DNA from 2 places in the Mesorhizobium sp. KR9-304 genome. Region 2 is predicted to be linked to the other one. Evidence: riboswitches for the same ligand, from Rfam matches in the RefSeq annotation. Region 2 holds a riboswitch; the other holds the start of a gene.
What was found. A riboswitch is a leader RNA that binds a small molecule or an ion and turns the genes downstream of it on or off. The one in region 2 is predicted to bind S-adenosylmethionine.
Positions count from the first base shown of each region.

Region 1: linked by a shared signal. The riboswitch ahead of metA (homoserine O-succinyltransferase) and the one ahead of ABLE71_RS02710 (O-succinylhomoserine sulfhydrylase) in region 2 are both predicted to bind S-adenosylmethionine.

Region 1 is NZ_JBDZDN010000001.1:2,339,412-2,342,810, reverse strand. It holds gene ABLE71_RS11180 (prephenate/arogenate dehydrogenase family protein) at 1-613, opposite strand, end outside; gene hisC (histidinol-phosphate transaminase) at 618-1,727, opposite strand; SAM riboswitch at 1,857-1,934, shown strand; gene metA (homoserine O-succinyltransferase) at 1,983-2,918, shown strand; gene ABLE71_RS11165 (class I SAM-dependent methyltransferase) at 2,940-3,399, opposite strand, start outside.
Region 2 is NZ_JBDZDN010000001.1:563,697-567,095, forward strand. It holds gene kdpA (potassium-transporting ATPase subunit KdpA) at 1-134, opposite strand, end outside; gene ABLE71_RS02705 (2'-deoxycytidine 5'-triphosphate deaminase) at 476-1,579, opposite strand; SAM riboswitch at 1,678-1,755, shown strand; gene ABLE71_RS02710 (O-succinylhomoserine sulfhydrylase) at 1,811-3,001, shown strand; gene ABLE71_RS02715 (MmcQ/YjbR family DNA-binding protein) at 3,006-3,332, opposite strand.

The sequences.
Region 1 (3,399 bases), 1.8 Mb from region 2:
TGGCGGTGCCGACGATGTTGTAGGCGATGATGTGCGGCAAATGCGAGACGATGGCGAGGACCTTGTCGTGGTGGTCGGGGTCCATCGTGTCGATGTTGGAGCCGCAGCGCCGCCAGAATTCGGACAAGCGCTCCAGCGCGGCGGGATCGGTTCCCGGCAGCGGCGTGAAGATGCACCAGCGGTTTTCGAACAGGTCGGCGAAACCGGCGTCCGGGCCGGATTTTTCGGTGCCGGCAAGCGGATGGCCGGGAATGAAATGAACGCCGGCAGGCATGTGCGGCGACATCTGCGCGATGACGGAACGCTTTGTCGATCCCACGTCGGTGACGATGGCACCCGGCTTCAGCGCCGGCGCGATCTCGGCAGCCACCGCGCCGGACGAGCCGACCGGCACCGAAACGATGACGAGGTCGGCGCCCTTGACCGCCTCCGCGGCATCGGTCGTGTAGCTGTCGCCGAGTTCGAGTTCCCTGGCGCGCGCCAGTGTCTTTGCGCTGCGCGTGGCTATGGCGATATGGCCGGCAAGGTTCTCGCGGCGCACGACGCGCGCCAGCGACGAGCCGATCAGGCCGATGCCGACGAGCGTGATCTTCTCAAAAATGGGGTCCGGCATGACGTCAGCTTTTCAGGAATTCGGCGAGCGCCGCGGCGACGCCGCGGTTCGCCTCCTCGGTGCCGACGGTCATGCGCAGCGCATTGGGAAAACCATAAGCCGCGACGCGGCGGAGGATGTAGCCGCGCGACGACAGGAACGCGTCGGCTTTCTCCGCCGAGTGCTTCTCGTCGGTCGGGAAATGAATCAGGATGAAATTGCCGACGCTCGGCGTGACGCGCAGGCCGAGCTTCGGCAGCTCTTCCGACAGCCAGCGTAGCCAGTGGTCATTGTGCGCGACGGTGCGGTCCACATGGGCTCGGTCCTTCAGTGCGGCGACGCCGGCCTCGATGGCGGCGGCGTTGACATTGAACGGTCCGCGCATGCGGTTGATCGCGTCGACGATGTGCGCCGGCCCGTACATCCAGCCGATGCGCATCCCGCCGAGGCCATGGATCTTGGAGAAAGTGCGCGTCATCACGACGTTCTGCGAGTTGCCGACGAGCTCGACTCCGGCCTCGTAGTCGTTGCGGCGGACATATTCCGCATAGGCAGCGTCGATCACGAGCAGAACGTGCCTGGGCAGGCCGGCATGCAGGCGGCGGATTTCCTCGAACGGAAGATAGGTGCCGGTCGGGTTGTTGGGGTTGGCCAGGAAGACGATCTTCGTGCGCGGAGAAACGGCGGCGAGGATGGCGTCGACATCGGCGCGCTCCTCGGTCTCCTTCACCGAAACCGGCACGGCGCCGGCCGCCTGGATGTAGATCTTGTAGACGAGGAAACCATGCTCGGTGAAGATCGCCTCGTCGCCCGGCGAAAGATAGGTCTGCGCCAGGAGGCCGAGGATCTCGTCCGAGCCGTTGGAGCACACGATGTTGGCCGGGTTCAGCCCATGCGCCTCGCCGATTGCCTCGCGCAGCCTAGTCGCCGCGCCGTCGGGATAGAATTCGAGCTTGCCCGCGACCTCGCGCACCGCCTCGATGACCTTGGGCGATGAGCCGAGCGGATTCTCGTTGGACGACAGCTTGTGCACCTTCACGGCGCCATGCGCCCCGCTCTTACCAGGCACATAGGCCTCGATGTCCATGACGCCTGCGCGCGGCTGCGGACGGGAGAGATCGGTCGCTTTCGTCATGTAAACGGTCCGGAAACGGCCTCGGGATGAGGACGGCAGCGGAATACAGGCCATGGCAGGGAATGTCGAGACCGCAGCGCGGCCCGGGTTCCGCCCGGTTGACGACCGGCACCTGCAGGCATAGATACGCTCAAGTTCCGTGGTGATTTGGCCGGTCGGCTTGCAGCCACGTTAAAAAACTCGCTAAAGGGCCGTTTGCATCCTGTAACCGGCTTTGCGCGAGCAAAGGCCGGTTTTTTTGTCTGGAGTTTTGCGATGCCGATCAAGATACCCGATCAGTTGCCAGCCCACGAAATCCTCGTGCGCGAGGGCATATCGGTGATGGATGAGCGCACCGCGTTGCGCCAGGACATCCGTCCGCTGCAGATCGGGCTGTTGAACCTGATGCCCAACAAGATCAGGACCGAAACGCAATTCGCGCGGCTAATCGGCGCCTCTCCTCTCCAGGTGGAGCTGACCCTTGTGCGCATTGGCGGCCACAAGGCCAAGAACACGTCCGAGGAACACCTGATCTCTTTTTACCGGACCTGGGAAGAGGTCGCGGAGCGCAAGTTCGACGGCTTCATCGTCACGGGAGCTCCTATCGAGCTGCTGCCCTTCGAAGAGGTCACCTACTGGAAGGAACTTGAGCAGATACTCGACTGGACGACGACCAACGTGCACTCGTCGTTTTTCATATGCTGGGGAGCCATGGCGGCCGCCTGGCATTTCCACCGCATTCCCAAATACACGCTGGACAAGAAGGCCTTCGGTGTCTTCCGGCACAGCAACAACGCCCCTACCTCGCCCTACCTGGCCGGCTTCTCGGACGATTTCGCCATTCCGGTGTCGCGATGGACGGAGGTAAGGTCCAGCGATGTCCGCGCTGCGCCGGACCTCGAACTGCTGATGGAGTCCGATGTGACCGGTCCGGGCCTGGCTGCCGAAAGGACCGGCAACCGGCTCTACATGTTCAACCACATCGAATACGACTCGACCTCGCTGAAGGAGGAATACGATCGCGACGTGGCCGCGGGCTCGCCGATCGCGATACCGCATGGATACTATCCCGAGGACGACCCCAGCCGGCCACCGCTCAATCGCTGGCGCTCCCACGCTCATCTCTTGTTCGGCAACTGGATCAACCAGGTCTACCAGACGACGTCCTTCGACCTTGAGCTGATCGGTCCTGCAGAAGCGGCGGCCGGCTAGGCCGCGCCCTGCAGTTCGGCCCTACAATTGCGGCAAAGACCGTGTGGCCGCCCCTTGCGGCGACAGCACCGGCACGAAGACGCGGCGCGAGGCGCGCTTGGCGACCGGCAGGCCCTGGTAGAGACGTTTCTGCGCCTCAACGACGATGACACCGGAGAAGATCGGCCACAGACGGCGGCCCGTTCGCTCCAGCACGCCATGGAAGCGCATCATGAACCGCCGCTTCGACGGCGGGAAGAACAGCGCGTCGGCCCAGGCGGAGGGCGTGAAGTTCGCCTCCCTGAGCAGTTCGTTGAGCTGGCCGCGCGAAAAGGGCCGGCCGGTGCCGAACGGTGTATGCTCGAAGCGCGCCCATATGCCGCGCCTGTTGGGCACGACGATGACGATGCGCCCGGCGGGCGACAGCACGCGCCATATTTCCTTCAGCGTCTCGCGCGGGCTTTCGGCGTGTTCGAGCGAGTGTACGAGCAGCATGCGGTCG
Region 2 (3,399 bases):
ACCGGGGCGAGCACGGGGGAAAGGAAGGTTCGTTCGCCGGAAAAGACGCGCGCCATGAAAAGGCCGAGCGGCTTCACCAATGCGGCGACGACGACGAAAAGAAGGCCGATCTGCAGCCAGCCGATGAGTGTCATGAAATTGCTCCGGGAGCGGCGATCAGAAGCGCTCGGGCCTGATCAGCGTAATGAGAAGATAAATGCCGAGCCCTAGCGCGACGGCGAGACCGAGGAGGGGTTCAATCATCGCGCCACCTCAGATGCGGCCGAGGCTGCGCGCAAAAAGCGCGAGCAGGACGAATGTGCCGAGCCCAATCGCGAGGTAAAGAATGTCGAACATGGTGGTCTCCGAAACTGGTTTCAGCTTCGGGATATGGGCTCGACCGGCGTCAAATCTCTACTGGGAATCGCGCAGCCGGGGATAAGGAAAACATAAGGACCGGCCGCCCCGCACGGCGCGGGAGGGGTGTGTAGCCGGGCTAAGCCTTGAAATGCTTCGACAGCTTCAGACCCTGCGCCTGATAGTTCGAGCCGAGGTCGGTGCCATAGAGCGCCTTCGGGCGCGCCAGCATGTGCTCGTAGACCAGCCGTCCGACGATCTGGCCGTGCTCGAGAATAAAGGGAACCTCGTGGCTCCTGACCTCCAGAACGGCGCGGCTGCCGGTGCCGCCGGCCTGCGAATGGCCGAAGCCCGGATCGAAGAAGCCGGCATAGTGGACACGGAACTCGCCGACCAGCGGATCGTATGGCGTCATCTCGGCGGCGTAGAGCGGGGGCACGTGCACCGCCTCCTGGCTGACCAGGATGTAGAATTCGTCGGGATCGAGCACGAGTTCCGGCGCACCATGATTGTAGAGCGGCTCCCAGAAGTCGAGCACCTCGTGGACGGCGCGCCTGTCGACGTCGACCAGCCCGGTGTGATGCTTGCCGCGATAGCCGATCAGGCTGTCCTTCTCGCCGCTGAGGTCAATCGACAGCGCGATGCCGCCGCCGGAAATGTTCGGCGGCTCGGTGGCGACCAGCGTCTCGGCGCGATGCAGGATCTCAAGCTCGCCTCCGGAGAGCAGCGCGTTGCCGGTGCGGAAGCGTATCTGCGACAGCCGCGAGCCGGTGCGCGCGACGATCGGGAAGGTTCGCGGACTGACTTCGAGATAGAGCGGGCCGGAATAGCCTGCCGGTATCTTGTCGAACTCGCGGCCCATGTCGGTCATGACGCGGGTGAAGATGTCGAGACGGCCGGTCGAGCTTTTCGGGTTGGCCGAGGCCGAGATATGACCCGGCAGGTTCAGGCCTTCGAGCAGCGGTACGATATAGACGCAACCGGTTTCCAGGACAGCTCCATCGGCGAGGTCGATCTCGTGCAGCTTCAGCCGGTCGAGCTTGTCGGCAACCTTGCTGGCCGGACCCGGCAAAAAACTCGCGCGCACGCGCCAGGCCTTCTCGCCGAGCCTCAAATCGAGGCTGGCTGGCTGGATCTGGTCGCCGTCGCGCGGACGCGCCGACGCCAGCGCGCCGGATTGGAACAGCGCCGCGATCTCGGTGTCGGGAAGGATGCCTGTCTGGCGCAACGCCCGCGTCTCCATGCAGCGCAGCCGGCCCGGAAACGTCCCGGCATGCCGCGCTGGCCCAGTGGTTTAGCAACCGGCGCGATTGACGCAAGCCGGCGACAGGTCTAAAGGGCTCTTTATCCCGTGGTGATTTGGCCGGTCGGCTTGCAGCCACGTTAAACAAGTCGCTAAAGGACCGTCGGGCCGCAAGGCTATATGGACCGGTTGCGACTTTCGCGGCCGGTTTTTTGTTGTTGGGGCATGTCGATGACCAAAGAGAAGCGCAACTGGAAGCCGGCGACGCAGCTCGTGCATTCGGGCACGCTGCGCTCGCAGCATGGCGAGACCTCGGAAGCGATCTATTTGACGCAGGGCTATGTCTACGAGACGGCGGAAGCCGCCGAAGCCCGCTTCAAGGGGGAAGAACCCGGCTTCATCTATTCGCGCTACGCCAATCCCACCGTCGACATGTTCGAGAAGCGCATGTGCGCGCTCGAAGGCGCGGAGGACGCGCGCGCCATGGCGTCGGGCATGGCGGCTGTGACAGCCGCGGTCCTGTGTAGCCTCAAGGCCGGCGACCATATCGTCGCGGCGCGGGCGCTGTTCGGCTCCTGCCGCTGGGTGATCGAGACGCTGGCCCCCAAATACGGCATCGAGTCGACGCTGGTGGACGGCACCGACATCGCCAACTGGGAAAAGGCGGTCCGCCCGAACACGAAGATCTTCTTCCTCGAAAGTCCCACCAACCCGACACTCGAAGTGGTCGACATCGCGGCGGTCGCTTCGCTCGCCAATTCGATCGGCGCGCGGCTGGTCGTCGACAATGTCTTCGCCACCCCTCTGCAGCAGAAGCCGCTCGAACTCGGCGCGCATATCGTCGTCTATTCGGCGACCAAGCATATCGACGGCCAGGGGCGGTGCCTCGGCGGCGTCGTGCTTTCCGACAAGGAGTGGATCGACAAGAATCTGCACGACTATTTCCGCCACACCGGCCCCAGCCTCTCGCCCTTCAACGCCTGGACGCTGCTGAAGGGGCTGGAGACGTTGCCGGTGCGGGTGCGCCAGCAGACCGAGAGCGCGGCCAGGATCGCGGATTTCCTCGCCACGCGCCCTGAGATTTCTCGCCTGATCTATCCCGGCCGGGCCGACCATCCGCAGGCGGCAATCGTGAAGAAGCAGATGACCGGCGGTTCGACGCTGGTCTGCTTCGACCTCAAGGGCGGCAAGAAATCGGCGTTCGGGCTCCAGAACACGCTCGACGTCATCAAGATTTCCAACAATCTCGGCGACGCCAAGAGCTTGATCACGCATCCGGCCACCACGACGCACAAGAATTTGACCGACGAGGCGCGCGCCGAACTCGGCATCGGCGGCGGCACGCTGCGGCTTTCGGTCGGGCTGGAGGACGCGGACGACCTGATTGCGGATATTGGCGAGGCGCTGGAGAGGGCGGCGTAGGCCGTCAGCGGCCAACAAGCTTCTTCGGCGCGACGGAACGCCAGGCCATGGCCATGGCGTGACGGACGGTTTCGGCCTCGGCGCGGTCGAGCACGACCCGCGTCCAGCCCTTCATGCCCCACGCGCCCTTGATCGGCTCGAACATGCCTGATGAGGTCGCCATGACGAGCTGCTGCTCGTCGGGTGACAGTTTCAGCACCGCGCGGCCGTCGGACTCGCGCAGCGTCGCGAAGATTTTGTTGCGCACGCGAAAATCCGCCGTTTCGAAGTGGCTGGACTCGGTCGCTTCGGGGAATGTCAGCGCCAATGCGCGAAACTCGTACTGCTGCATCGTCGTGTCTGCCCTATCTGTCGTCGTCAAAGCGTGCGACGGAGGTCACAATCCGGCCTATGATGTC